One region of the Marinactinospora rubrisoli genome, then DNA from elsewhere that is predicted to be linked to it. Evidence: riboswitches for the same ligand, from Rfam matches in the RefSeq annotation. Region 1 holds a riboswitch; each other region holds the start of a gene.

Region 1 (9,833 bases):
CCGACATGCCGATTCCGCGGGCGGCCTCGACCAGCGCCGGGTCGACCTGCTGCAGGCCGACCATCGTGTTGCGCAAGGCGGGCAGCATGCCATAGAGCACCAGGGCGGCCACCGCGGGCCAGAAGCCGATGCCGGCCGCGATCGCCAGCAGCACTATCACGCCCACCGGCGGGGCCGACTGACCGATGTTGGCCACCGCCAGCACTCCCGGCGTCGACCACCGCATCCACCGGCGACTGGTGAGCACCCCCAGCGGGACGGCGATCGCGAGCACCAGGACGGTGGACACCGCGGTCAGCCCGATGTGCTCCCACGTCTTGACCGCGATGTGCGGCAGATTGAGGGATCGCGCCTCCGTCGAGTCGAGGTCGGCGGTCTGGGTGTAGGCCACCACGGCCAGGCCGATGAGCAGGATGCAGGCGGGGGTGAGCAGCGCCCGCCGGCCGGCTCCGAGCGGTGCCGCGGCCGGTTCGCCGCCGGTGCGCGCCGCGGGCGCGTCGACCGCGCTCATCGGGCGTCCGCCCGGTCCGGCCCGTCGGCCTCGCCCGCGGCGGCCAGCGCCACCGAGTCCGCCGACGGCGCGCCGGTGTCCGGCGCGGGAGGCGTTCCGGCCGCCGTCGTGCGCCCGGGCCGGGGTGGCCGTCGCCGCTCTCTGACCTCCTGCACCGCCTGCCGTACGGTCGTCAGCGTCACGGCGCCCACGTAGCCGCCGTGGGCTCCGGCCACGGGGACCACCTCCCGGTCGGCGTTGAGCAGCGCCTCGACCGCCTCCTGGAGTGTCGACCCCGCGGAGAGCACGGTGTCGATCCGGCCGTCCGGACCGGGCGGAAGCGCGCCGACCGGGCCGGAGCCGCCGTCCAGGTCCGCGCGGCCCACCCAGCGGATCGGGCGGTCGTTCTCGTCCAGCACGATGGCCCACTCGGCCCCGGCGTCGCGCAGCCGGTGCCGCAGGCCGGCGACGTCGTCGCCGGTTCCGGCGCGGACCTGGTCGTCCAGGACGACGTCACGGACCCGGGTCAGCCCGAGGAGCTTCATGGCGGACCTCCCGCCGAGGAACTGCTCGACGTGGGCGTCGGCCGGATCGGCGAGGATCTCCTCGGGGGTCCCGTACTGCACGATCCGCGATCCGGCGCCGAGAATGGCGATGCGGTCGCCCAGCCGTAGCGCCTCGTCCACGTCATGGGTGACGAACACGATGGTCTTGGACAGCTCGCCTTGCAGCCGCAGCAGTTCCTCCTGCAGGTTCTCGCGGGTGATGGGGTCGAGCGCGCCGAACGGCTCGTCCATGAGCAGCACCGGCGGGTCGGCGGCGAGCGCCCGCGCGACGCCGACCCGCTGCTGCTGGCCGCCGGAGAGCTGACGAGGGTAGCGGTCGCGGTACTCGCCGGGGGCGAGCCCGACGAGGTCCAGCAGTTCATCGACCCGCCGGGCGGTGCGCCGCCGGTCCCAGCCGAGCATCATCGGCACCTGCGCGATGTTGCCGGCCACCGTCATGTGCGGGAACAGCCCGGCCTGCTGGATCACGTAGCCGATGTGCCGGCGCAGCTCGTCCGGCTGCTGGGCGCGGGCGTCCAGCCCGCCGATCAGGATGCGGCCGGAGGTGGGCTCGATCAGCCGGTTGATCATGCGCATGGTCGTGGTCTTGCCGCAGCCGGACGCCCCGAGCAGGACGACGATCTCGCCGGCCGGGATGGTCATGGTGAGGTCGTCGACGGCGGGGGCGGCGGAGCCGAACCGCTTGGTCACCCCGATCAGTTCGATCGGGACACCGGCCGTCCCGCCTCCGTCCGCCGCGAGTGCGGCCAGGGACTGTGGGTGGTCAGTGGTCTCAGGCATGACTGCGGATCCCCCGTGAGGTGGTCAGCTTGCCGATCAGGACGAAGAGGGCGTCGAACAGCAGGGCCATGAGCACGATGCCCAGCGTCCCGACGAGCGTGGCGTTGAGGGCGTTCGCGGCGCCGATGCGGGCGAGCCCGGAGAAGATCTGGTCGCCCAGTCCCGGGCCGGAGACGAACGCGGCGATGGCGCCGATGCCCATGGCCAGCTGGGTGGCCACCCGCAGCCCGGTGAGGATGACCGGCCAGGCGAGGGGCAGGCGGACGCGGACCAGTACCCGCGATCGGCTCATGCCGATGCCGCGCGCCGCCTCCACGAGCGCGGGGTCCACGCCGTTGAGGCCGACGATGGTGTTGCGCAGGATGGGCAGCAGCGCGTACAGGACGATCGCCGTGACGCTCGGCGCCACTCCGAGTCCGAGTGGGGCGATGAGCAGGCCCAGCATGGCGAGCGAGGGGACGGTGAACAGGACGCTGGTCGCGCCGGTGGCGAGCGCCGCCGCCCGTGCGTCGCGGTGCACGAGGATGCCCAGCCCGATGCCGAGCAGCGCGGCGACCAGGACGCACTGGGCGACCATGCTCGCGTGCTGGACGGCCTGGAAGACCAGCATGTCGAAGCGGCTGGCGATGTACTCCGGAAGCGTCACGGTGTGGCCGCCTCCCGGGGCCGCACGGACTTCGGAGCTGCGGTTTTGGTCATGCGCCGCTTCCTTACCGGTGCGCGGGCGCGTACGCGCATCCCGGGATAAGGGTGACGCTTTTGTTACTAAAGGGGGCGTGCTGTCCGGTTCGCGGTGGCATGGCCGAACCCGGCGCGGCCGGAGGTGCACGCGGTTCGCCCCGGGGCGGGTCATGGCCGGGGCGGACTCCCGCGGAGGGGGGCGGCACGGGGCCGCTCCGCGGAGTCCTGCCGCCCCTCGGCGCGGGGAGGACGGGCGCCGCAGGTCGCGCCGTCCGGTCTCAGGGCGGTCGGGCGGCGCACCGCGTCGCGGCGACGCGCGCCCCCCGGCTCACGCGCCGGCGGCCACCGACCGGATGTAGTTGAAGTTCTGGTGCACCTGGTTGACCTGCGCCTGGCTGTGCACCGGGATCTGTGTCACGTGGTAGTGCTGCCCGCTGCGCACCGCCACCTGCACGGTGCCGGAGACCCGGGTCTCCTTGACGAGCAGGAAGAACAGGCTGAACACACAGATGAACAGGAAGCCGAGCAGGGCGAGCAGCAGCGCCCAGGTCGGCATCTTCTGCTCGCTCTGCACCAGGTTGTTGATCGTCCAGGTGCTGCCGCGGAGCGGGAACGTCCCGCCCGGCGTGATGATCTGCGTCTGCGTCACGGTGATGTCGCCGATGGTGGTCAGCGTCGGATCGCCGCCGGGCGGGGTGGTCTGGTACCCGGGAGGCGCCTGCCAGCCGCCGGTCTGCGGGGTCTGGTTGTAGGGCACCAGCCCGCCGGAGGGATGGCCGCCGGAGGGATGGCCGGAGGCGAAGGGGTCGCCACCGGTCTGGTGGTGCGGATCGCCTGATCCCATGGGCGGCTCGGGGTAATGGGTCATGGCTACGAATTCTCGCAAAGGTTTCCGGCGGCAGAGTCGCTTCCGGGTAACAGAATGCCGTCAGGCCGTGCCCGGCCAGACGGCCCGACGGCCCGGAACACGCCGTCCCGGTGGCGCGGAACCGCCGGTCACCCGGCCCGGCGCCGGCGCAGCAGGGCCGTCGCCGCGCGGATCGCCGGCGGGTCGGCACCGCGCAGCAGCACATCACCCATCCAGGCGGCGACCTGCCGCAGATCCTCCTCGGTCAGGCCGCGCCTCGTCACTTCTTGGGTGCCGATCCGCAGGCCCGAGTCAGGCTCGGCCGTCGCGGCGCCCGCCAGGCCGGCGGCCGACAGGTACACGCCCGCCTCGGCGAGCCGCCGTGCCGCCGCGCGCCCGCCGCCCAGCGGGCGGGCGTCCACCACGATGTGGTGCGACCGGGTGAAGCCACGGTCCGCCGCCAGAACCTGGAAACCCTGCTCGTGCAGCGCCGCCGCGAGCGCACGGGCGTTGGCCAGGCAGCGATCGGCGTAGGACCGCCCGTTCTCCAGCGCCTCGGCGGCGGCGATCGCCAGAGGGGCCAGCCGGGACGGGTCGAAGTTGGCGGTGAGGGTCGGATACACGGCCGCCGAGACCCGTTCGGCGAGCGCCGGATCGTTGGTGCAGATCACGGCGCCGGGCGGCCCGCCGAACGACTTGTAGGTGGAGCCGTCGAAGATGTCGGCGCCCTCGGCCAGCGGGTCCTGGAACCGCCCACCGGCGATCAGTCCCGCCATGTGCGAACCGTCGTACAGCACGAGGGCCCCGGCGTCGTGCGCGGCGGCGGCGATGTCGGACAGCCGGTGCGGGAAGAGCATCACGCTCGCGCCGACCACGACGAGCCGGGGTCGGTGCCGGTCGAGGAAGGCCGGGAGCGCCGCGACATCGACGTCGAAGTCGTCCGGTGCGTAGGGCAGATCGACCACGTTGAGGCCGCGCACGCCGGGCGCGCCGGGCGCCCGGTGGCTCATGTGACCCGCCGCCGCGGGGGACAGCGCGGCGATCGTGTCCCCGGGCTCGGTGAAGGCCGTGTAGACCGCCAGATTGGCGAAGGTCGCGCTCTGGATGCGCACCTCGGCGTAACGGGCCCGGAACGCCTGGGCCGTCAGGCGCTGGGCGAGGGTCTCGATGACCTCCAGGTGCTCCAGCCCCGTCTGCCGCTTCTCGCCCGGCCAGCCCATGCTCGGCCGTCCACCGAGCGCGGCGCTGTGCACCGCGGCGGCGCGCGGGCTCATGGCGTTCGTGCCCGCGTACAGCATGATCCCGGTGTCGTCCACGGCGTGCCGGTGCCCCGCCAGCCGCTCCCACACCATCGCCTCGACGGCGTCGACCGAGAAGCCGGTGAAACCCGACTCGATCTCGGCCAGCCGGGCCTGGATGTGGGGTGCCGCCCATGGGACGAGTGGATCCGCCATGGTGTCGCCTGCTCTCTGCGTGGGTGCCGGTGGCGCACGGCGTGCACCGTGCCGCGTCGCCGCGCCCTGATCACGTGGCGACCTGTCCCGTTATACCGATCTTCGTCCCTCTTGTTAACCACGATGCGGAAGTTAATTTCCTCGAAGAGGAAAGCTGTGGCGGTCTGGAACAGTGCGATCCCCACCGCCCCGCCCAGCGGGTGGCGGAGGCGCGCCGGGCGCCCGCGAGCAGGGCGACGGCGATGGCGGCGGGCAGCGAACCCAGGCTGACCGCGAGCAGCAGAGTGTGGTCGGCGGTGCGACCGGGTTCGCCGCTCGCTTCGCCGCTGGACAGGGCGAGGAGCAGCAGCGCGAGCGGCATCGCGCCCAGTGCCAGGCGCTCGCCCGGGGTGATCGGTTCGCCGGACGGCAGGGCCGCCACCAGCAGGCCGGTCGCGACGCCGCCCGCGAACGCGGGCTGGACCACCGACACCGGCGCCGGACCCAGCGACACGATCAGGCCCACGCCGCCACTCGCGGCGAGGACGCGACCGCCTGGCGACGTGGTCCGTGCCCGCCCGCGGTCGGTCCGGAGAGGCCGCTCTGCCAGGATGGGACCCGGCGACCGAAGGAACACGGTGCGAATCCGTGGCTGTCCCGCAACTGTCAGGGAGGAGCCCGCCTCACCAGGGGCCACTGCCGCGCGAGCGGTGGGAAGGCCGGGGCGGGTGGCGAGACCCGAGCCAGGAGACTTCGCGGCGCCGCGCACGTTCCGTCCCGGGGCGAGGACCCCGACAGGGAGTGAGGACCAGGCATGGCCACGATCCTGCTGCTGTCCACCGCCGACACCGAGCTGCTCGCCGCCCACGCGGCCCGCGCCGGATACCGCACCGCCAACCCCGCCCGGACCGGCCCGGCCGACCTGCCCGCCCTGCTGGAGGGGGTGGACGTCGCCGTCCTCCGGCTCCTCGGCGGTCGCGAGGCATGGCCGCAGGGCCTCGACGCGCTCCGCGCCAGCGGCGTTCCCCTCGTCGCCCTGGGCGGCGAGACGACCCCGGACGCCGAGCTCGTGCGGCTGTCCACGGTGCCGTCCGGGGTCGCCGCCGACGCGCACGGCTACCTGCGCGAGGGCGGCGTGGCGAACCTGCGTGAGCTCGCGCGGTTCCTCTCCGACACGGTGCTGCTCACCGGCGAGGGCTTCGAGCCGCCGCGGCCCATGCCGGAGTACGGGGTGCACGGTGCACCGGCCGCGCACCCCGGCCGGCCCACCGTCGCCGTGGTCTTCTACCGCGCCCACGAGCTGGCCGGCAACACCGCCTTCGTCGACACGCTGTGCGCCGCGATCGAGTCGGCCGGCGGCGCCCCACTGCCGATCTTCACCGGCTCGCTGCGCGGGGTGTCCCGCGATAGCCACCCGGGGCTGTTCGACCTGCTCGGCCGGGCCGACGCCGTCATCACCACGGTGCTCGCCGCCGGCGGTGCGGTGGCCGCCGACGCCAGCGGCGGCGGCGACGAGGACACCTGGGACGCCGGGGCGCTCGCCGCGCTGGACGTCCCCATCCTGCAGGGCCTCGTCCTGACCTCCGGCCGGGCGGCCTGGCTGGCCTCCGACGCCGCGCTCACCCCGATGGACGCCGGAATGCAGGTCGCCATCCCCGAGTTCGACGGCCGGCTCATCACCGTCCCGTTCTCCTTCAAGGAACCCGACCCCGCCACCGGCATCTCGGTGTACGCCGCCGACCCCGAACGGTGCGCCCGCCTGGCCGGCATCGCGGTGCGGCACGCCCGGCTGCGCGCCGTCCCGCCGGGCGAGCGCCGGCTCGCCGTGGTGCTCTCCTCCTACCCCACCAAGCACGCCCGGGTCGGCAACGCGGTCGGGCTGGACACCCCGGCCTCGGCCGTGCGGCTGTTCCGGCGGCTCGCCGCGCGCGGCTACGACCTGGGCGGCGACGACCGCCTCTGGCGCCCGCCCGCGGCCGGGGAGGACCGGCGCGAGGACGACGGCGATCCGCTCATCCACGCGCTGATCGCGGCCGGCGGCCACGACGTCGAGTGGCTCACCGAGGACCAGCTCGCCCAGGCCCCGGCGCGCGTGCCGCTGGAGGACTACCGCCGCTGGTTCGGCGCGCTGCCCGCGCCGCTGCGCGACGGCATCACCGAGCACTGGGGTGAGCCACCCGGGGAACTGTACGTCGATGAATCGTCCGGCCGCCCGGAGATCGTGCTGGCCGCCCTGCGCTTCGGCAATGTCGTGCTGATGATCCAGCCGCCCCGCGGCTTCGGCGAGAATCCCATCGCCATCTACCACGACCCCGATCTGCCGCCCTCCCACCACTACCTGGCCGCCTACCGGTGGCTGGAGACCCCGCGCGAGGCCGGCGGCTTCGGCGCGGACGCCGTGGTCCACCTCGGCAAGCACGGCACGCTGGAGTGGCTGCCCGGCAAGGGGCTGGGGCTGTCCGCGGAGGACGCGCCGGACGCCGTCCTGGGCGACCTGCCGCTCATATACCCGTTCATCGTCAATGATCCCGGCGAGGGAACCCAGGCCAAGCGCCGCGGCCACGCCACCGTCGTGGACCACCTCGTCCCGCCGATGGCGCGCGCCGACACCTACGGCGACATCGCCCGGCTGGAGCAACTGCTGGACGAGTACGCGCTGGTCAGCGACCTCGACCCCGACAAGGCGCCCACCCTGAGGGCTCAGATCTGGACGCTGATCAAGGCCGCGGAACTCCATCACGACCTGCACACCACCGAGATGCCGGGGGACGAGGAGTTCGACGAGTTCGTCCTGCACGTCGACGGCTACCTGTGCGAGATCAAGGACGTCCAGATCCGGGACGGCCTGCACGTCCTCGGTGTCGCGCCCGAGGGGGAGGCGCGGGTCAACCTGGTGCTCGCGGTGCTGCGCGCCGCTCAGGTGTGGGCCAACCAGGCGGGTGCGCTGCCCGGCCTGCGGGCGGCGATCGCCGCCCGATTCGGCCTGGACGAGCGGGCGCTGCTCGCCGAGCCCGGCGCTCCCGTCGCCGTGCCGGCGGCGCTCACCGAACTGGTCGAGGGCCCGGCCCGGACCGGTTCGGACGCCCTCGACCTCGTCGACACGCTGGCCCGCCGCGCGGTGGAGCGGATGGAGGCGCTGGGCTGGGTCGCGGACAAGGCCGGCACGGTGCTGGGGGAGGTGCTCGGCCGGCCGGCCCCGGACGCCGAGCGGGTGCTGGCGTTCGCCGCCGAGGAGGTGGTGCCCCGGCTCGCGGCGACCGGCGGGGAGGTCGAGGCCGTGCTGCACGCTCTGGACGGCGGCCATGTGCCGGCCGGGCCGTCCGGGTCGCCCACCCGTGGCCTGGTGAACGTGCTGCCGACCGGCCGCAACTTCTACTCGGTGGACCCCAAGGCCGTTCCGTCCCGCAACTCCTGGGAGGTCGGCCAGGCGCTCGCCGACTCCCTGGTGCGGCGCCACCTCGACGACACCGGCCGGTACCCGCGCTCGGTCGGGCTGACGGTGTGGGGCACCGCCGCCATGCGGACCCAGGGCGACGACGTCGCCGAGGTCCTCGCGCTGCTCGGGACCCGGCCGACCTGGGACGACGCCTCCCGCCGGGTCACCGGGTTCGAGATCGTGCCCGCCGCCGAACTGGGCCGGCCGCGCATCGACGTCACCCTGCGCGTCTCCGGCTTCTTCCGCGATGCGTTCCCGCACGTCATCGGCCTGCTGGACGACGCCATCACCGCCGTGGCCGAGCTGGACGAACCGCCGGAGGTCAACTACCCGCGCGCCCACGCGCTGGCCGACCACGCGGGGCACGGCGACTGGCGGCGCGCCACCACGCGCATCTTCGGCTCCAAGCCCGGCGCTTACGGCGCGGGCCTGCTCCCGCTCATCGACGCCCGCAACTGGCGAGACGACGCCGACCTCGCGGAGGTCTACGCGGTGTGGGGCGGCTACGCGTACGGCCGCGGCCTGGACGGCCGCGCGGCGCGCGCCGACATGGAGGCGTCCTTCCGCCGCATCGCGGTGGCCGCCAAGAACCAGGACACCCGCGAGCACGACATCGTGGACTCCGACGACTACTTCCAGTACCACGGCGGCATGGTCGCGATGGTCCGCCGCCTCACCGGTGCCGACCCCGCGGCCTACGTCGGCGACTCCGCCCTCCCCGACCAGGTGCGCACCCGCACTCTCGCCGAGGAGACCCGCCGGGTCTTCCGCGCCCGGGTGGTCAACCCCCGCTGGATCGCCGCCATGCGCCGGCACGGCTACAAGGGCGCCTTCGAACTGGCCGCCACGGTCGACTACCTGTTCGGCTACGACGCCACCGCCGGAGTCGTGGACGACTGGATGTACGCCAAACTGGCGGAGAGCTACGTCTTCGACCCGGAGAACCGCGCCTTCCTGGAGCGGTCCAACCCGTGGGCCCTGCGCGGCATCACCGAACGTCTGCTGGAGGCCGCCGACCGGCGGCTGTGGGAGCGGCCGGACGAGCGGACGCTGGACCGGCTGCGCGCGACCTATCTCCGGCTGGAGGGCGACCTGGAGGGCGAGGGCTGAGACCGGCGTGGTGCGCGGGTCCGCGCACCACGGCTCGTGGACGTAGCGTCAAGAACCCGGATACGCCGTGCCAACGACATTCCGTCCGTTTCCCGCGATCCTGCCGGTGAAAAGAGTCGGCCCAGCGCTTCTGGCACGGAAACGAGAACAGGATGAGTGCACGATTCTGGCGGAGTCTCACGGCGGTGGGACTGGCCGTGGTGGCGGCGGCCACCGGAGCCGTCGCGACCGCGGCCCCGGCCGGGGCCGCCGCCTACGGCGGACAGTGCGGTGCGGGGTACGAGTGGATCCAAAGCCGGTTCCTCGACGGCGGAACGGTCTACCTGACCTACAACGCCTCCAACGGCTACAACTGCGTCGTCACCATTCGTGACGACCCCGGCTCCGCCGTCTACATGAACGCGTTCGTCAAGCGGAGCACCGAGGACGCCTGGGTGCGCGATCCCGGCAACTACACGACCTACGCGGGCCCGGTGTACACCTACGCGCG
Region 2 (9,833 bases), on a different contig from region 1:
CGTCCCCGCACGGAGCAGGGCGTCCGCGCGCCGGACCCGGCGGGACAGCATGAGCACCGCCATGACCACGTGCTCGGCGATCGAGACGCCGTGGTGGAAGGTGTTGCACACGGTCACGCCGGGCGCGAGCGCGTGCAGGGGGATGCGGTCGACGCCCGCGCCGGTGACGTGCACGAGCCGCAGGCCGCGGGCGGCCTCCGCCATCGGCACGCTCATCCGGGAGGCGACGAGCACGTCCGCCGACCGCAGCCGTTCGGCCACCTCTCCGTCGGGGCGGCCGGCGAGGAACTCCCACTCGTGGCCGTCGGCTCCCTCGCCGGTCAGCAGGTCACGGAACCGGTCCAGGATCGGATCGGTGAGCACGATCCTCATCGCGCACCGTCCCCGCGGCGGCGGCCGGGGGTCACCACCGCGGGGCGGCGGGGTCGAAGCCGGGCTGGAAGCGCCGCATGTACCCGGTGTCGTCGCGCTCGCGGATCCCGCTGGCCAGGTACTGCTCGTGCATGCGCGCCAGAGCGTCCCGGTCGAGCTCGACCCCGAGTCCGGGACCCGTGGGCACCGCGACCGCGCCATCGGCGAAGGTCAGCGCGCCGGGCACGATGACGTCGTCGGCCGGGTCCTTCCACGGCCAGTGGGTGTCGCAGGCGTAGGTGAGGTGCGGGGTGGCGGCGGCCAGGTGCGTCATCGCGGCGAGGCTGATGCCCAGGTGGGAGTTGGAATGCATCGACAGCCCCATGCCGAAGGTGTGGCAGATGTCGGCCAGCGAGCGCGACCGGCCGAGCCCGCCCCAGAAGTGGTGGTCGGAGAGGATCACCTGGACGGCGTTCGCGGCGACGGCCGGCCGCACGTGGTCGAACGCCACCACGCACATGTTCGTGGCCAGCGGCATCGGCACCTCGCGGGCGACCTCGGCCATGCCGTCGATGCCGGTGGTGGGGTCTTCCAGGTACTCGATGACGCCGTCGAGTTCGGCGCCGACCCGGATCGCGGTCGGCACGGTCCACGCGCCGTTGGGGTCGATCCGCAGCGGGTGGCCGGGGAACGCCTCGCGCAGGGCCAGGATGGCCGCGACCTCCTCCTCGGGCGGGAAGACGCCGCCCTTGAGCTTGATGGCGCGGAAACCGTACTCGTCGATCATGCGCCGCGCCTGCGCGACGAGGTCGTCCGGCTTCAGCGCGGCGCCCCAGGAGTCGGGCTCGGCCCCGGGGTGGCCGGCCCACTTGTAGAAGAGGTAGGCGCTGTAGTCGACCCGGTCGCGCACCGCTCCACCGAGCAGGTCGCTCACGGGGCGGCCGATCGCCTTGCCCTGGACGTCCAGGCAGGCCACCTCGAACGGTGAGAGCACCCGGTCGGCGGTGCTGCTGCCGGTGACCATGCCGCTCATGCCGTGCCCGGCCGTTCCGCGGTCGCCGGCGAGCCGGTCGCGGACGAGGGCGGCGATCTCGTGCACGTGCCACACGTCGACGCCGGTCAGCGCCGCCGCTGCCGCGCGCAGCCGGTCGAGGTGCCCGGCGTCGCCGTAGGTCTCCCCCAGTCCGGTGAGCCCGGAGTCGGTGACGATCTCCACGATCGCGCGCAGCGCGAAGGGCTCGTGGACGCCGACCGTGTTGAGCAGGGGCAGGTCCCGGAAGGCGACCGGCGTGATGCGGACCTCGCTGATGCGGTGCGGCTCGCCGGCCGTGTCGTTACCCACGTGTCTCCTCCGCCAGTGTCGGACCGACGGCGTGCGCCGGTGATCTGCGTCTCCGGAGGCACCCTATCGAGCGGTTGTTCAGATAGGTAGACAAATGTCACTATTCAAGACGAATAACCGGACTCCACTCACATACCGGGCAGGCCACCTGGCGAGCCGCCGGTCACCCGCCGGTGCCGGCCGCGGCGTCCTCCGGCCGCTCCGGAAGCGGGAAGCGCAGCGCGGCCGCGGCGACGTGCCGCCGCAGCCCCGTCTCCGCCCGGACGTGCCGCACGGTGCCGCCGTCGTCGACCACCTGCTCCACGAGATCACCCAGCACGTCGGAACTCCGGCGGGCCGGTGCGCCGCACAGCGGGCACGCGTCGCCCGAGCGCGCCAGCCAGCCGTCGCGCTCGCACACCACCCCCGGCGCCGTCGCGCCGTCCTCGACGGCCAGATGGCGGACCGCGGTCACGGTGCCCGCCCACAGGCAGTCGCGCAGGCCCACCGCGGCCAGGCCCCCGCCGGAAGCCGTCTCCAGCAGCCGGGACACCTCGCGGCGTTCCTCGGCGCGCTCGTACTGCTCGATGGCGTGGTCGGCGAGCTTGCGGATGTCGTCGGGCGTGCTCGTCCCCGGATCGAGGGCGAACGTGCCCACCACCCGGGCGCGCAGGGCGTCGGGGAGGAAGCCGAGGAACGGGGTGATCTCGTGCCGGTGACCGCCCACGATCAGCAGTTCGCACCCTCCCGTTCGGAACAGGTCCGCCAGCCGGGTCGCGACCAGTCGGAAGTGCCGCTTGCTCAGTTCCTCCGTCCGGTTGCGAACGCCGTACTCGGCGAACCAGGCGGCGAAGTCGGGTTTGCGCGGGAACTCGTCCCGGAGGCGGTCGACCGCACGGATCTCGTCCTGGTACACCTCCCAGATCCAGGCCGCGGCCCGGTCCACCACCGCCACGCAGTAGCGGTGGTACTCGTCCAGGACCGCGAGCATGGGCCGCACCCAGGGAGTCGCGTCCACCATGACACGGTCCCGGGTCCGGCGCGGCAGGTCGAACCGCTCGAACATGCCGCGCCCACTGCACGAGAACAGCGCGATCGTGCCGCGGGTCCACATCTCCTCGCTCGCCGCGGCCTCCAGGCGCTCGATGTCCCCGCGCAGCGACATCCGCTGCTCCCGTCCCAGCCGCTCGTCCGCCACCCGCGGGCGGAACTGGTGCAGCAGCCCGCTCAATCGCGTCGGCAGCGCGGCACGGTCCGCCGGATCCACCGGCACCGACAGGTAGACCGAGACGACCGGCAGCCCGTCCCCGTCGAACCGGATGACGCGGTCGATCTCCTGCGCCGTGATCATCCTGCTCGCCTCCTCGCGCCCCTGCCGTCCGGACGGGCCCGGCGCCCCCACCGTCCCCGGCCGCGTACGCCGGCCGCCCGTTCGGTCGCGGAGCGGTTGATTTTGGGGTCTTGCTGATGGTGATACCCGGTTCGGGCCGGTCATCCTGCCTTCCGGCGGGACGTGCGGGCGGCCGTACGCCTGGCGGCGGCCGTCCCGCGCCTAGCGGTGCAGCACCAGCCCGTCGTACGCCGTCCGGTACGGGACCTCGGCGGCGTGGGCGAGCATCGTGGGCCCCATGTGGGTGAGGACGAGTTCGCCGGTGGCCAGGTCCGCGGCGTGCTCGTGCACGGTGGTGTAGTCGAGGTGGTAACGCACCGGGCGGTCGTGGGTGTAGGACTCGCAGGCGAACACGTCCGTCCCTGCCGCGGCCTCGCGCAGGGCCGGGGTCCACGCGGTGTCGCCCGAGTAGCCGAACACGGTGCCGCCGAGCGCGACGCGCACCGCCAGCGCGGGGGCGCCGCTGGCGTGGTCGACCTCCCAGGCCGCCGCGGTGAGCGGGCCGGTCGAGCGTGGAGCGCCGGCGCCGTCGAGTTCGTGGACGTGCACGGCGAACCGGCGGGGCGCGGCGGCGGAGCCGGGAAAGAGCGCCTCCATCGCGGCGCGAAGCCGGTCGGCGGTACCGGCCGGGCCGAATACGGTCAGCGGTTCGACGCGGCGGGTGAACTGGCCGTCCAGGATGAGGAACGGCAGCCCGCCGAAGTGGTCGCCGTGCAGGTGGCTGAGCACGACCGCGTCCACCTCGCCCGGGTCGAGGTCCTGGCTCTTCAGCGCGGTCAGGCTGGTGGCGCCACAGTCGACCAGCACCGTGTAGCCGTCGGCGCGCAGCCGGATGCAGGTCTGGAACCGTCCGCCGGTTCCGAAGGCGTCCCCGCTGCCGACGAACCTGATCTCCATCCGGCTGCCTCCCCGTGCTCGGCCTGCTCGTGGACTCGCGCGCCCCCGGGGCCAGCCTCGCAGAGCCCGGTCCGCCACAGGCCGCCCGCCACGGCGCGCCCTGTGGCGGGTAGCGTCTGCCCCGACCGAGGAGGAGGCGGGGCGGATGGGCGCTGAACCGGAGACGTGGGACGACACCGCACGGCGGGTGTCCGGGCTGCCGGGAATCCGCTCGGCCGCCGTCACGCTCACGGCCACCCCGATATAGATCGAGGCGGAGACGGACGACGGGCGCTGGGTGTACTTCCACGCCCGGTACGACCAGGTGTGGCTCGGGGTGGGGGACGACATCGACGCGGCCTCGATCAACGAGGAGGGCGCTATGCGGCTCCGGCTCGTGGGCGCCGGGCGGTTCGCCGCCGGTCACCTCGGCCCGGACGAGGGCTTCCACGCCTTCGCGCTGCTGTGGTCCCGCCGCCGGGCCTGGGAGGACTGAACCGGGCGGCGGTGGCCGAGTGGACGGCCCGGGTCGTCCACTCGCTCGCCGGGGGCCGAGGGCCGGATGCCCCGTGGGGCGTCCGGCCCTCGGCCGGTTCGCGTTACTTGGCGGCGGGCAGGCACACCCGCTTGCCGTTCGCCGGAGCCTCCTCGGCGGGCTGCTCCGCGTGGTGCTCGTGGCCGGCGGGAGCCTCGGCGGCCGGCGGTGCCTGGTCGTCGGCGGGAGCCGGCTCCTCGGCGGGGGCGTCGTTGGCGGCGGCGCCGATGTTGAGGTCGATGCAGTTGTAGAACGCGTTCGCGGTATCGTAGACGTTCCAGACGGCCAGGACCTTCTGCGGGCCGCTGTAACCGGAGAAGTCGACGGTGTGCGTGAAGGTCGAGGGCGGCTGCGCGCCGCCGTCGTCGAAGACGGCCACGCGCTCGCCGTCGATGAAGTACTCCCAGGTGCTGGTGCGGTGGTTGGCGGTGATGTTCCAGGTGAAGTTCACCGAGGTGCCCACCGGGGTCACCTCCCAGCCCTTGCCGTCGTCGTCGAGCTCGGAGAAGCGGGCGTTGCCGCCGCTGCAGCTGGTCAGGCCCTTGGGGCCCTCGACGCTCTGCGGCTCCCACTGGATGTCACCGCACCCGGAGACCGTCCCGGAGGCGCACTGGGCCTGCCGGCTCTCCGGCGCGGAGATGTAGCCGTGGGCGAAGGCGGTGCCCGCGGGCAGCATGGCGAAGACGAGGGGGGCTGCGGCGGCACCGGCGGCGGCAGCGGCGATCTTCCGTTTCAGCGTCATGGTGTGTCCTTGTCTTCTGAGCCGCGTTCCCCGTGGGGGTACGCCGGTCCGGCGCCGGGGGTGAACCCGGCGGCTCCGGCGGTACGGGGACGCGCGGCGGGGGGATGTGGTGAGGACCGCTGGGGGAGGTCCTCGGTGGGCGAGGGTCGACCCGTCCTGTCCGCCGCCGGCTGCGCTGCCGGCGGGATGCGTCGACGCGTCGGGTGGGACGCCGGTCCCGGGGGCTTGTCGGGCGCGGATGACAGGGCGAGTCCGGGCGGGTCCCGAGGTGGTGCCGACGCCGTTCGTCCGACGGCGCGGACCGGCCGATCGGGGGGTTTCCGCTCGCCAGTGAATGTGGTCTAGACCGTAATTGCCCGGCCATTGTCGGTCAAGGTCATCCGGCCGGAATCCCACATGTCCTCGAAATATCGAATTACGGAAAACCGCGCCTTTCCCGGCGGTGACCTGCACTTTTCCCGGGGCATGGAATCCGGGAACGGCGGAGGCGCCCACCCTGATCACGACCGTGTTGACCTGGGACGACGCCTCGCACCGCGCCTCGGAAAGCGGTTTCCAAAAAATCTGCTCAATCCGGGGCCGAGGCGTACACCACACTCGCACGCCGTCTCGGATACGCCGCACACCGCACGATTCAACGTGTATGCTCACTCCTTTTACCACATTACTCCGTATTCACGCGGCCCGTACCGCACCGGCCGCCACCAGCCGGAATCGACCAACCAGTCGGTGGGCGAACGCGCTACAGTGCGGGCAGGGCGACCGCCCGCCCTGCGCCGCCGACCGTCGTCGAGGGAGTGGCACCGACCGTGGACGATCGAGGAGACCGCACCGGCCCCGCGGCGCCCGCCGAGACCGCACCGGCGGCGGCGCCGTCCGGCGCCGCACCGCCGCTGCCGCCCGGCCCGCCCACCACCCGGGTGGACCGCTGGCTGTGGGCGGTGCGCCTCACCAAGACCCGCGCCGAGGCCGCCCAGGCGTGCCGCGGCGGGCACGTCCGCATCAACGACCGCACCGCCAAGCCCGCCGCGCCGGTCGGCCCGGGCGACGTCGTCCGGCTGCACACGCACGGCGTCACCCGGATCGTCGAGGTCGCCCACGTGATCGAGAAGCGGGTCGGCGCGCCCATCGCGGTTCGCTGCTACGTCGACAACACGCCCGCGCGGCCCCCGCAGGCGGCCGCCCCCGTGGCCTACCGTCCGCGCGGCGCCGGCCGGCCCACCAAACGCGACCGCCGCCGGCTGGACCGCCTGCGCACCGAAGGCTTCTGACCCGCCCCGGGGCACCGCCACGACCCCGGCCGCACCGGCCCGCCACCGGCCACGGCCGGAGGCACCACGCGCTCCGCGATCGGACGGCCGCACACTGTTGCGGACGGCGGGTCCGCCGCCGTACCGTCAGGGTGCCGTGGTGTTCGGGAAGCCGGTGCGACGCCGGCGCGGCCCTCGCCACTGTGTACGGGAAGTCCGGGACCACCGCCCGCGCCGCCAGCGCGGAACGGCCTGAGCCACTGGGGTGATCGCCCTGGGAAGGCCGGCACCGGACGCTGACCCGTGAGCCAGGAGACCGGCCACGGCACCGATGACCATCCACGAGGTGCTGGAGAGCTGGTCTCACAACATGCATATCGCTGAGGGCTTTCTGCCTCCCGTGCACGCGGTGGCCTGGACCGTCGCCGCGGCCCCTTTCGTCGTCCATGGCGCCCGGGCGGTCACGATGGCCGTACGCACCGACCCCGACGCCAAGCTGCTCCTCGGCGCGTCCGGCGCGTTCTGTTTCGTGCTGTCGGCGCTGAAGATCCCGTCCGTCACGGGCAGCTGCTCACACCCCACCGGCACCGGACTCGGCGCCGTCCTGTTCCGGCCCCCCGTCATGGCGGCTCTGGGGACCGTCACCCTGCTGTTCCAGGCGCTGCTGCTCGCCCACGGCGGCCTCACCACGCTGGGCGCGAACGTGTTCTCCATGGCGGTGGCCGGCCCCTGGGCCGGGTACGGCGGCTACCGGCTGGTCCGCGCGCTCACCGCCCGGCTCCCCGAGACCACCGCGCTCGGGCTCGCGGTGTTCACGGCCGCGACGCTGGCGTCACTGAGCACCTACACGGTGACGAGCCTGCAACTGGCGCTGGCCTTTCCCGACGCCGGAAGCGGCATCCCCGGGGCGTTCGCGAAGTTCGCCGCCGTCTTCTCGCTCACCCAGATCCCGCTCGCGGTGATCGAGGGCCTGATCACCGTCGTCATCGTCCGGCTGCTGAGCACGGTGGCGCGCGACGAACTCCTCCGGCTGGCCGTGCTGCGGCGCGCCACGGGCGAGCCCGGTGCGCCGGCCGGCGAAAGGACGGTGTGACCATGGCGACCCGGGACCACGACACCACATCCGGCGGCCGGACGACCGGACGGCCGCGCCCGGCGACGACCTGGCTGCTGGTGCTGCTGGCCGCCGCGATCGCGGTGCTGCCCCTCCTCCTCGGCGCGGGCCGGCACCTGGCGGAGCCGTTCGCCGGTGCGGACGGCCAGGCCGAGGAGGCCGTGGGCGAACTCGCGCCGCACTACGAGCCCTGGTTCGCACCGCTCTACGAGGCGCCGTCCGGGGAGATCGAGTCCGGGCTGTTCGCCCTGCAGGCGGCGATCGGCGCGGGCGTCATCGGCTACTGCCTCGGCGTGGCGCGGACCCGGCATCGGCTGCGGACGGCGCAGGGCGCCCGCGCGCCGGACGAGAGGGGCGGCGCCGGACCGGAGGCGGACCCCGCCGACCGGCGCTGATCCGTGCTGGCGATCGACGCCGCCGCCTACCGCGGCCCGTGGCGGCGGCTGCACCCCGCCGTCAAGGGCACCCTCTTCGGCGGGCTGCTGGTCTGCGCGCTCGTGCTGCCGGCGTGGCCGGGCGCCGCGTTGAGCGCCCTGGCGGCGCTGGCGGCCGGGTTCGGGCCGGCGCGGGTGCCCCCGCGCGCGTTCCTCCGCGCCGCGTGGGCGCCGTCGCTGTTCGTGCTGACCGGCGCGGTGACCCTGCTCGTCAGCGTCGGTGGCCCGGACGGCCCGGTCGCGTGGGCCCCGGACGGCGCGCGGCGCGCCGCCGAGGTCTCCGGCCGGGCCGCCGCGGCGCTGTGCTGCCAGCTCATGTTCGCCTTCACCACCCCGCTCGCCGACCTGCTCCCCCGCCTCACTCGGCTCGGCCTGCCCGCCGCGCTCGTGGAGGTGGTGGCGCTGACGTACCGCATGCTCTTCGTCCTGCTGGACACCACGCGCCGGATCCAGGCCGCGCAGGCCGGACGGCTCGGCTACCGGTCCCGCGCGGCCTGGATCCGCTCGCTCGGCGCGCTCGGCGCGGCCGTCTTCGTCCGCTCCTACGACCGGGCCCGCCGGATGCGGCGGGGACTGGAGTGCCGCGGCTACGACGGCACGCTCACCGTGCTCGTCGAGGAGCGGCCGGTCCGCCCGGCGGCCATCGTGGCGGCGGTCGCTCCCCCGCTGCTCGTGGCCGTGGCCGCCCTCGCCGCCGGGATCTCACCCTCGCCCGGTTGAAGCAGCAGACTCCCGGCCCGGGGCGCCCCGCCGGCCGGTGACGGGAAAGGACCCACCCGCGACACCGGCCGGGGCGCGATCCCTCCGGTTCGACACAGCGGCATTGGAGGTGCCTGTGGTGACACGGCTCTCGCTCAGTACACCGTACGCGCGGGACGCTCGCCGCTCACGGCGAACGGCCCGTCCCCCCGCGGCCGCCCGGATGGACGCCACCGCGGCCGGGGATCTCCTCGAAGGAGCACCGTGACGTGACCCACCACACCGACCCCGCCGCCGCGCCCGCCGTCCTCGCCGGCCGCGACCTCGTCTTCGGCTACCGCGCCGGCGACCCGGTCCCGGTGTTTTCGGGCGTGACCGTCGAGGTACCGGCCGGCTCGGTACTGGCGGTGCTCGGGCCGAACGGTGGCGGCAAGACCACGCTGCTGCGCCTGCTGGCCGGCAGCCTGACCCCCGACGCCGGGCGGGTCGTCCTCGACGGCACGGAGGTGCGCCCCACCCGGCGTGGTGTCGGCGAGCTGCGCCGCCGGGTGCAGTTGGTGTTCCAGGACCCCGACGACCAGCTCTTCTCGGCGAGCGTCGCCCAGGACGTCTCGTTCGGCCCGCTCAACCAGGGCCGCCCCGAGCCGGAGGTCCGCGAGCGGGTGGCGTGGGCGCTGGCGGCGCTGGAGATCGCCGACCTGGCGGACCGGCCCACCCACCTGCTCTCCTACGGCCAGCGCAAGCGGGTGGTGCTCGCCGGCGCGCTGGCGATGCGGCCGGACGTGCTCGTGCTGGACGAGCCGACCGCCGGTCTCGACCCCGAGGGCGTCGAGGCGCTGCTGGCGACGCTCGGCGGCCTGCGCGCCGCGGGCACCACCCTGGTCATCTCGACGCACGACGTGGACCTCGCCCACCGCTGGGCCGACCACGCCGTGCTGCTGGACCGCAGGGTCCTGGCGGCCGGTCCGGCCCGTGCGGTCCTCACCGATCCCGCCCTGCTCTCGGCGGCCCGGCTCCGCCCCGCCTGGGGACCGGCGGTGGGCGCCGCGCTCCGCGCCGCGGGCGCCGTCCCGGCGACCGCCCCGGACCCGGCGACCCCGGGCGAGGTGATCCGGCTGACG
Region 3 (9,833 bases), on a different contig from region 1:
CATCCTCGTCCTCGTCATCGCGGTGGTGGTGATGCTGCTGCGCGGCGGCGGTGAGGAGACCCCGCCGCCGGTCGCCGACGACGGGTCCCAGCAGCAGGACCAGACCGGCGGCCAGGGCCAGAGCAACGAGGGTACCGACCAGGCCAACGGCGAGCCGCCGTACACGCTGCCCGAGGACCCCTGCACCGCCCTCAGCGAGGAGACGATCAGCGAGCTGGGGCTGACCGACCCCAGCCGCAGCTCCGACGACACCCGCGCCTACTGCACGTGGTCGGTCGAGGACGGCAACAGCTACGGCACCCTCAGCGTCAGCTACGACTACCCCTACGGCGGCTCGGACTCGGTCGAGAGCGCCCAGGAGCTGTTCCAGTCGAACGTGGAGTACGCGACCGACGAGAGCAGCGAGTTCATCGACACCGAGGTCCACGAGAACCAGGACATGAACCTGGGGGACGAGAGCAAGCTGATCTTCGCGACCGAGTCGACCGTCGCGAACTACTCGGTCGGCACGCTGCTCATTCGTGAGGCCAACATCAACATCAGCATCCAGTACCGGATGAGCCCGGACCTGCTGGAGGAGGACGCGCCGGCTCCGCTGGAGTTCTCCGACGTCGAGGAGCTGCTGCCCAGCCTCGGCCGGCAGTCGCTGAACATCGTGGGAAGCTGACCGGCGGCCACCGCCTCCCTCCCCTCCGAGGCGGCGCCGGCCGGCGGTGCGCATGAGACGGGGGCGTACGGATGTCCGTACGCCCCCGTTTCGCGGCTACCGGTCCGGCGCGGCTACCGGCCCGCGTCCAGCTCGGCCCTGATCCGCCGGGCGGCCTCGACCATGTTGCGCAGCGCCGGCTCCACTTCGGCGTACCCTCGGGTCTTCAGGCCGCAGTCGGGGTTGACCCACAGCCGCTCGGGAGGCACGGCCCGCAATGCGGCGCGCAGGCCGGATTCGATCTCGGCCACCGACGGCACCCGGGGCGCGTGGATGTCGTACACGCCCGGCCCGATGCCGCGCGCGTAGCCGGCGGCGGCGAGGTCGTCGACCAGTTCCATCCGCGAGCGCGCCGCCTCGACGCTGGTGACGTCGGCGTCCAGCGCCTCGATCGCGCCGACGATGTCGCCGAACTCCGAGTAGCACATGTGCGAGTGGATCCGGGTACTCGGTGCCGCCCCGGACGTGGCCAGCCGGAACGCGCCGACCGCCCACGCCAGGTACTCGGCGCGCCGCTCCGCCCGCAGCGGCAGCAGCTCGCGCAGCGCCGCCTCGTCGACCTGGACGTGCCGGATGCCGGCCCGTTCCAGGTCGGCGATCTCGTCCCGCAGGGCCAGCGCCACCTGGCGGGCGGTCTCGGCGAGCGGCTGGTCGTCGCGGACGAACGACCAGGCGAGCATGGTGACGGGGCCGGTGAGCATGCCCTTGACCGGCTTGCCGGTGCGGGACTGGGCGTAGGTGATCCAGTCCACGGTCATGGGCGCGGGGCGGTGCACGTCGCCGTACAGGATCGGCGGCCGGACGCAGCGGGACCCGTAGGACTGCACCCAGCCGGCGCGGGTCACGGCGTAGCCGTCGAGCTGTTCGGCGAAGTACTGCACCATGTCGTTGCGCTCGGGTTCGCCGTGCACGAGGACGTCGAGGCCGATGTCCTCCTGCAGCGCGATGACCCGGTCGATCTCGGCGCGCATCCGCCGCTCGTACTCGGCCTGGTCTATGCGCCCGGCCCGCAGGTCGGCGCGGGCGCGGCGCACGTCGTCGGTCTGCGGGAACGAGCCGATCGTGGTGGTGGGCAGCGGCGGCAGGGCGCCGGTGTCCGGGGCGGCGATCCGCCGCCGGGCCGGCTCGGGGCCGAGCGCGTCCAGCCGGGCGCGGACCCGCTGGTCGCGGAAGGCGGCCGGGGTGCGTTCGGCGGTGGCGGCGCGGGCGCGCGCCAGTTCCCCGGCGACCGCGTCGTGGCCGCCGGAGAGCGCCCGCCCGAGCAGCACGACCTCGTCGACCTTCTGCCGGGCGAACGCGAGCCGGTCGCGCAGCAGCGGGTCGAGGCCGGTCTCGGCGGCCAGGTCGATCGGGACGTGCAGTAGCGAGCAGGAGGTGCTGACGACGAGTTCGTCGGCCAGGCCGAGCAGCGAGCCGAGCGTGGACAGCGCGGCCGGGATGTCGGTCCGCCACACGTTCCGGCCGTCGACCACGCCCGCGGCCAGCGTCTTGCCGGGCAGCCCGGACACGGCCGCGAGTTCGGTGACCGACTCCGGGCCGCTGACCAGGTCCAGGCCGACGCCGTCGATGCGGCTGCCGCGCAGGATGTCCAGCGCCTGGCGCCCGACGGAACCGAAGTAGGTCGAGACGAGCAGCCGCGGGCGCTCGGTGAGGTCGCCGAGTCGCGTCACGATCCGCCGCAGCGCCTCGGGCTCGGCCCGGCCCGCGTCGGTGGCGAGGATGGGTTCGTCCAGCTGGACCCACCGGGCGCCGGCGCGGGAGAGCGCGCCCAGGAGTTCGGCGTAGCCCGCGAGGAGGTCGTCGAGCAGGTCCAGGGGACGCCAGCCCTCGGGGGCGCCGTCGGCCGCTTTGGCGAGCAGCAGGAAGGTGAGCGGGCCGAGCAGGACCGGCCGCGTCTCGATGCCGAGCCCCCGGGCCTGGGTGTACTCCGAGAGCGGTTTGCCGCCGGCCAGGTGGAGCCGGGTATCGGGGCCGAGTTCGGGGACCAGGTAGTGGTAGTTGGTGTCGAACCACTTGGTCATCTCCAGCGGCGGCGCGTCGGGCACACCGCGCGCCATGGCGAAGTAGTGCCGGAGTTCCGCCTCCCGGCCGGTCCGCCCGTCGCCGCCGTCGGCCGGCGCGGCGAACCTCGGCGGCACGGCGCCGAAGAGCACCGCGGTGTCCAGGACGTGGTCGTAGTAGGAGAACGTGTTGGAGGGGATGTGGTCGACGCCGGCGTCGCGCAGCGTCTCCCACACGGAACGCCGGAGACGGGCGCCGACGGCGTCGAGCCGGTCGGCGTCGGCGCGTCCCGCCCAGTAGTCCTCGCAGGCGCGCTTGAGCTCGCGGTCGGGGCCGATGCGCGGGTAGCCGTGGACGGCCGTGGAAACGGTGGTCACCGGGCGCCACCGCCCCGGGTGCCGTGGTCGGCCCGAGCGGCCGTGGAGCGGATCATGGTCGGCACAGCTTCTCTCTCCCTCGTCGAACAAGCCGGAGTCCGGGCACGAGGGTTGCCGAGGACGGCGTGGCCTGCCGTCGCGCGGCGCCCGCCGTCGCCCGTGCCCTCCCTCGGGGCCGCGGACCACCGCGGGCGCCGGACGCGTCCGCGGGCGGTGGCAGGTCTTCGGACTCGTGGGCGCGGCGGGGCGGCGCTCGCCGTCCCGTCTCCTACCGGCCGTCGCTTCCCGGGCGCCCTGGTGGGCGCCCAGTGCTGGGTGACGGCTCTCGTTCCCACTCACCGCTGCGGGGCAGTCCCGGATTCGCACCGGGTTCCCTCTTACGACACATGCCGCATCTCGCGACACATGAACCAACCGCGAGTGGGAGTATAGGACCGGCCTGTCGCGGACGTCCTGAAGTGCCGGTCGAAGCCGCGTGCGGATTCGGGGGAATCGGGGGCTCGGCGGCGCGGTTCCGGCGTCCGCCGTTCGCGGCCGTGTCCTGCGGAGACGGGTGGAGAACCCCCTGCGGACCCGGTGTTCACCGAACGCCCGGCACATCCGCATGCCGCCATAAGTCCGTTTTATGGGGAGTGGTAGTGCTTTGACGGATTGTCACCTGTGTGACGTTTCTTGAGGCCGTTATTACGCTATGGAGTTAACTCGTGACTGTTTGCAACCTAATCTCGTTCAAGGGTGGTTGTGACGATTGCGTCTCGTTTGCCGGTACATCCGACCCGAACGCGCCACCTTTCATGTCAAACAGCCGCAATCGAGCACGGACACCCACGAGTGCGAAAGACGTCCTGTCCCTTGAGAGACCCTGGTGAGATCGACATGGCATCCCGCAGACCCGACGCCTCCGGCTTCGCCGCGCCGGGTCTTCCGCTCGCCGGAAGACTCCTGGCCGCGGTGGCCGCGGTCGTCCTGCTGGCCGCCGGGTGCGCGGCGGGGGGCGACCGGGCCGAGCACGCCGGAAGCGAGCAGGAGGACCCACGGCCCAGACCCGAGGGCGAACCGGACCAGCTGACCGTGGTCGACCCGGCGCTGGTGCAGGACCTCGGCGAGCAACGAACGACGGAGAACGACCCCGTCCGCGTCGAGGTGAGTTATCCCACGGTTCCCAACGCCGACCCGTTCACCGAACGGCTCGCCGAGATCGCCGAGCAGGAGGTCGAAGACTTCGCCGCCGCCAACCCGGGCGCGAAGGGCATCTCGATCAGCGGAGCGCTCACCGCCGCGGCGGACGACGTGGTCGGCGTCCGGTTCACCCAGGAGGAGAAGGACTCCGAGGGACCGCGTGCCGGTTATGCCACGTACTGGTACGACGCGCTGAGCGGGCGCACCGCCTTCTCCACCGAGCTCCTGGCCGGGCAGGCCGAGCTGGCGGAGCTGAACACCACCGTTCGAGAGGCCCTGAAGGGCGACGACGATGTCGCTCCCGCGTCACTGCAGCCGATCCTGCGGGTGTACGACTCCATGGGCTTCAACCCCGCCGGCGACCTCGTGGTCGAGTTCGACGCCGGTCAGGTGGCACCGGTGAAATCCGGGCGGATCGTCGCGGTGGTGCCGCGCGAGCAGGCGGACCCGCTGCTCTCCGACTTCGGCCGCCGGGCGCAGGCCGCCGCCACGGTGGTCGAGACCGGCTTCGCCCTCGCCGCGCCGCCGGCACCGGACGACATCCCGGCACCGGAGGCGGTGCCGGGCGTCATACCGGCCTCCGACGATTCGGTGGACTGCTCCAAGCCCGAGTCCAAGTGCCTCGCCCTCACCTTCGACGACGGTCCGGGCGCCCGCACCGCGGAACTGCTCGACGTGCTGCGCGAGAACGATGTGCGCGCGACGTTCTTCCTCACCGGCGGCCCGATCCGCGAGTACGGTCCGATGGTGCGCCGCGAGTACGCCGAGGGCCACGAACTCGCCAACCACACCGTGCACCATCCCGACCTCGCCGCCGCGTCCGCGCAGCAGATCGCCAGCGAGCTGGGCGCCGTCAACGCGCTGATCCGGCGCGAGACCGGTTTCCGGCCGGTCCTGATGCGCCCGCCCTACGGATCCACCAGCGAGGGGGTCCGCACCGTCAGCGGCGAGCACGGCCTCGCCGAAATCCTGTGGAGCGTCGACACCAACGACTGGAAGGACCGCAAGGCGCAGATCGTCGCGGACCGGGCGGTCAAGCACGCCGAGCCGGGGGCGATCATCCTCATGCACGACATCCACTCGACGACGATCGACGCGGTTCCCGACATCATCCGGCGGCTCCGGGAGAAGGGCTACACCCTTGTCACGGTCAGCCAGCTGCTCGGCGCGACGGAGCCCGGGCAGAGCTACCGGCACGCCCACCCGGAGGAGGAGGCCGCGGCCGAGGCGCGCGGGGGCGCCACGCCGTCGCCCGACCCGTCGGCGGCCGCAGGCAACTGACCTGCGGCCCCGCCCGCCGTGGTGTGGCGAAGACGACCTTGCCGGGGACGGCCCGGATTCGGGACCGTCCCCGCAACCCGCGTAGGGTGGGGCGGCGTGGGTGGTAGTACTGACGGCGCTGGCTGGCGGGCGTTCCGGTCACGCCGGGCCCTGGTGGTGATGGGCGTCACCGGCACCGGAGCGGCGAACGTGGCCCGCCTGGTCGCGCGGTCGCTCGCCGCCGCCTACCTGGAGGACGCGGCCGATCCCACGGGCGCCGGCCACGGGGCGCGGATCAGCCGGATCGCCGACTGGCTCGCCGACCAGCGCAGCGGCGGAACGCCCGTCGTCCTGGTCTGCCCCGCCCTGGCCCGCGCCCAGCGCGACGTGCTGCGCCGCGGCGACCCGGGGCTGTACGTGGTGCACCTCTCGGCCGGACGGGAGCTGCTGTCCCGCCGGATCCGGGAGCGGCCCGGGACCGCCCGCGCCTCCCGGCTGCTGGAGTCCCAGCTCGCCCGGCTGGAGCCGCTGCACGACGACGAGGCGGGGGTCGTCATCGACGCCGGCGCCACGCCCACTGAGCTGCTGCGGCGCATCCTGGTGATGGTGGCGTCGCCCGCGCCGCCGGGGATACCCTCCCATCGGGACTCAAACCACCGGGCGGTGTCCTGAACCGGCCCGCTTGTCTCCCCGCACGGCGGGAATCCGGCCAGTGCCGGCACATCGACCCCAGCCGACGGCGCCCCGCCGGCACGACTCACGGATTTGCGAAGGGACGGACCGATGTCCGTGGCGTACGCCCGCGACTACGCGTGGCTGCAGGAAGCCCAGCCCGATCTGGCCGAGGCGTACTGCCTGTCCTATGTCCGCGGTCTCAGCAAGACGGAGGCACTGCGGCGCCTCGGCGCCGACGATCGGGACATGCGCTGCCTGCCGATCGCCGAAGCGGTCGAGGCGGACCTGTGCTCGCAGTTCGCTCCCCCGTGCACCGCCCACGTGCTCAGCCTGGCCGGCTGGGCGCTGGTGATCGAACCGACCGGCTGCCGTGCCGCGCGCCCCGACGTGTACCGCACACTGTCGGCCGAAACCGAGATGGTGTCGGTGCGCGTCGTGATGGAGCACCGCTACGAGTTCCGCTGGGTGATCGACGGCGTCCTGCAGACCTGCTTCGACGCCCGCTCCCCCGAGATCCGCCGCGGCACCCGCCCGGACGCCCTCGTCGAGCACATGACGGCCGTCGGCGTGCTGCCCGCGCCCCCGGAGCCCGGCGACGGCCCCGAGCCGGGAGCGGCCGTCCTGGCCATCGCGGACCGCGTCACGGGCGTCCGGGTCCGCCCGGCGCACCTGACGGGCCCACTGCTGGGCGCGGAGCTGGACCGCGCGGTGCCGCTCGCGACGCGCTGAGCGGCCGCAGGCGGGACCGCGAGCCCGCCGCGATTCCCGGCCGGGCGGCACTCCCGCCGCGCACCGGAACGAGCGTCCCCCTACCTTGACGGGAGTTCGCCGAACCGGCCGCGGGCATGGCGAAGGGCGCCCACGGCCGGCGTGCTGATGACCGGCCGGTACGCCCTTCGCGCCGCGCTCCCGTATGGTCCGGACCGCCATGTCCCGCCTTCGGCCCGGCCGGTGCGAACACGCGGACCCGAACGCCGGTTGTCGCGTCCGGTCCGCAGCTCACCGCCACCGTGTGCGACCGGCCCGGCCGTTCCGACGTGGCACGAGAAGCCGCGGCTGCTGAACGCCCCGACGCGCCGTGCGGCCTCCCCATGACGGTGAACCGCTCCGGCCCGGGCGAGACCGCCGGGCACGGCGCGGACACCTCCCACCGCTCCTTCTGCCGGACCGCCCGGCTCGCGCTCACCACCACGGAGAGCGCCGCATGCGCGGTCTCTCCGGCTCGCCGCAACCTGCCGAAACGAACTCGGCGAACGGCGCACCTGCTCCGCACGCGGCCGTGCGCGCCGCGACCGCTCCCCATTGGCTGCGGCAACGGCTCCGCCGGGACCGGAGTGGAGAGGGCCACGGCAGCCCGGAGCACACGCTCATGCGCCCGGCCCGCCGCGAACCGGCGGCCACCGACCGGCCACCGGTGCACCGCAAATGGCCTGCAGCTCCCGCGTGATCCGCTCCTACCTGCGCAGGCACAGGATCAAGGCGACCATCCCCGAGCCCGCCGACCGGATCGCCGCCCGCAAGCGCAAGGGAAGCCGCGGCGGCCGCCCGCCTGCCTTCGACAAGGCCGATTACCGCCACCGCAACACGGTGGAACGCGGGATCAACCAGCTCAAGCGTGACCGGGCGGTCGCGACCCGCTACGACAAGCTCGCCTCAAGCTACGAGGCCACCGCCCTGATCGCGGTCATCGACGAATGGCTCCGACTTCCCAGACACGCCCTAGCCGACGGGTCCGTTCGCTTCCCCCGTCACCGACAGCAGCAAGTCGACCAGCCGCTCCGCCGCGTCGGGTCTGCCGTGGGCGCGCGCCCGGTCGGCCATGGCCTCGCGGCGGGCCGGGTCCGTCAGGAGCGGGGTGACCGCCGCGCGCAGGGTGTCGGGGGTCACCTCGTCCACGAGCGCGACCGCGGCCCCGGTCTCCTGCAGGTGGCGGGCGTTGTGGGCCTGCTCGTTGCCGGCCGAAGAGGCGAGCGGGATCAGGACGGACGCCTTGCCCAGGGCGGTCAGCTCGGCGATGGTTCCGGCGCCGCTGCGGGAGATGACCACGTCGGCCAGTGCCAGCACATGGGGCAGTTCGCCGCCGACGAACCCGGTCACGTGGTAGCGGCCGGCGATGTCGGCCGGCAGGGACGCGGCCCGCTCGCGCAGGGCGGCCACGTTCGCCTCGCCGCACTGGTGGACGACGTTGGCGTGGCCGAGCAGCCACGGCAGGATCGCCCCGACCGTCTCGTTGATCTGCACCGCGCCCTGTGCGCCGCCGGTGACGTAGACGGTGGGCAGCGCCGGATCGTGGCCGTGGAAGCCCAGCGCGTGGACGGCCTTCTCCGCCACGCCCGTCCGCACCTCCGGGCGCACCGGGTTTCCGGTCACCACCGCCGACGAGCGGGCGGACTCCGGCAGCAGCGGCACGGTGGAGTCCGAGGACACCGCGACCCGCGCCGCGGCCCGCGCGAGCACCCGGTTGGCCAGGCCCAGGCGGACCGTCTGCTCGTGCACCACCAGCGGGCGGCCGCACAGCCACGCGGCCACGCCCACCGGGACCGCGACGTAGCCGCCGGTCGCCAGCACCACGTCCGGCCGGAAGTCCGACACCAGCTCCCGCGCCTGGAGCACGCCGCGCGGCACGTTGGTCATGTCGCGCACGTTCTCGGGCGTGAGCATCTTGACGGGGTTCTTCGCGCGGCGGATCTTGCCGGTCGCGACGGCGGAGAAGGCGATCCCCTCGCTCGCGGCGACGCGCGACTCCAGGCTCCCGGCCGCGCCCACCCAGAGCACGTCGAGCGGCTGCCCACGCGCCGCGAGCCGCGCCCACAGCGTCCGTACGGCGGTGAGGGCGGGGTAGGTGTGGCCGCCCGTTCCGCCGCCCGTCACGATCAGGCGGAAGGCCCGCTCGGCCGCCGCAGGGTCGAGGTCGTTCACAGGCTCCCCATCAGACGAAGGGCGGACGTTCCGCCGCGATGGTAGTCCTTCCGGTACCGCCGGATGGCCACTTTCGCCACAATTAACCCACTTGTCCCATGAGTCCCATCAACAGCACCGCGCGGCCCGCGCCCCAAGCGGGACCCACCTGCGGTCGCGGGTGCGCGGGCCGACGCCCGGCGGTCAGGACGCCGCGCGGTCCTCGGCGACGGCGCTGCCCACCGCGTCGGTGACCGACGCGTATCCGGCGGCGCGGGCGAGGCGGGCGATGCCCCGGTGCATGCGGCGCGGCCAGAGCGGACCGCCGTAGACGAGACCGGTGTATCCCTGCACCAGCGTGGCGCCGGCCCGAATGCGCTCCCAGGCGTCCTCCGGCGTCTCGATTCCGCCGACGGCGACCAGCACCAGGCGGTCGCCCACCCGGGCGCGCAGCCGGGTGAGGACCTCCAGGGCACGGGCCTTCAGCGGTGCGCCGGACAGACCGCCCGCACCGGCCGCGGCCACCTCCTCGGGCGGGGTGACCAGGCCCTCGCGGGCGATGGTGGTGTTCGTCGCGATGATGCCGTGCAGCCCGAGCTCCAGGGCGAGGTCGGCGACGGCGTCGACGTCGGTGTCGGCCAGGTCCGGGGCGATCTTCACCAGCAGCGGCAGGTCCGGACGCCCGGCCTCGTCCAGGGCGGCGCGCACGGCGGTCAGCAGCGGGCGCAGGTGGTGCA

The links. Region 1 has a riboswitch for cobalamin ahead of cobN (cobaltochelatase subunit CobN). Riboswitches for the same ligand answer to the same signal wherever they lie in the genome.
Region 2: linked by a shared signal. The riboswitch ahead of ACFQRF_RS11830 (energy-coupling factor ABC transporter permease) and the one ahead of cobN (cobaltochelatase subunit CobN) in region 1 are both predicted to bind cobalamin.
Region 3: linked by a shared signal. The riboswitch ahead of metE (5-methyltetrahydropteroyltriglutamate--homocysteine S-methyltransferase) and the one ahead of cobN (cobaltochelatase subunit CobN) in region 1 are both predicted to bind cobalamin.

What each region holds. Positions count from the first base shown of each region.
Region 1 is NZ_JBHTBH010000006.1:108,522-118,354, reverse strand. It holds gene ACFQRF_RS13885 (ABC transporter permease) at 1-511, opposite strand, end outside; gene ACFQRF_RS13880 (ABC transporter ATP-binding protein) at 508-1,836, opposite strand; gene ACFQRF_RS13875 (ABC transporter permease) at 1,829-2,482, opposite strand; gene ACFQRF_RS13870 (hypothetical protein) at 2,846-3,385, opposite strand; gene ACFQRF_RS13865 (aminotransferase class I/II-fold pyridoxal phosphate-dependent enzyme) at 3,514-4,818, opposite strand; gene ACFQRF_RS13860 (hypothetical protein) at 4,889-5,323, opposite strand; cobalamin riboswitch at 5,426-5,551, shown strand; gene cobN (cobaltochelatase subunit CobN) at 5,612-9,343, shown strand; gene ACFQRF_RS13850 (spore-associated protein A) at 9,496-9,833, shown strand, end outside.
Region 2 is NZ_JBHTBH010000005.1:117,677-127,509, reverse strand. It holds gene ACFQRF_RS11865 (2-hydroxyacid dehydrogenase) at 1-372, opposite strand, end outside; gene ACFQRF_RS11860 (glucarate dehydratase family protein) at 404-1,693, opposite strand; gene ACFQRF_RS11855 (baeRF10 domain-containing protein) at 1,857-3,023, opposite strand; gene ACFQRF_RS11850 (MBL fold metallo-hydrolase) at 3,225-3,959, opposite strand; gene ACFQRF_RS11845 (hypothetical protein) at 4,237-4,434, shown strand; partial or broken gene ACFQRF_RS11840 (lytic polysaccharide monooxygenase auxiliary activity family 9 protein) at 4,691-5,215, opposite strand; gene ACFQRF_RS11835 (RNA-binding S4 domain-containing protein) at 6,109-6,486, shown strand; cobalamin riboswitch at 6,607-6,804, shown strand; gene ACFQRF_RS11830 (energy-coupling factor ABC transporter permease) at 6,797-7,558, shown strand; gene ACFQRF_RS11825 (energy-coupling factor ABC transporter substrate-binding protein) at 7,561-7,974, shown strand; gene cbiQ (cobalt ECF transporter T component CbiQ) at 7,978-8,733, shown strand; gene ACFQRF_RS11815 (energy-coupling factor ABC transporter ATP-binding protein) at 8,982-9,833, shown strand, end outside.
Region 3 is NZ_JBHTBH010000013.1:31,875-41,707, reverse strand. It holds gene ACFQRF_RS23140 (DUF3558 domain-containing protein) at 1-667, shown strand, start outside; gene metE (5-methyltetrahydropteroyltriglutamate--homocysteine S-methyltransferase) at 781-3,084, opposite strand; cobalamin riboswitch at 3,283-3,515, opposite strand; gene ACFQRF_RS23130 (polysaccharide deacetylase family protein) at 3,961-5,544, shown strand; gene ACFQRF_RS23125 (hypothetical protein) at 5,641-6,195, shown strand; gene ACFQRF_RS23120 (DUF6461 domain-containing protein) at 6,307-6,927, shown strand; gene ACFQRF_RS23115 (UDP-N-acetylglucosamine--N-acetylmuramyl-(pentapeptide) pyrophosphoryl-undecaprenol N-acetylglucosamine transferase) at 7,918-9,117, opposite strand; gene ACFQRF_RS23110 (quinone-dependent dihydroorotate dehydrogenase) at 9,301-9,833, opposite strand, start outside.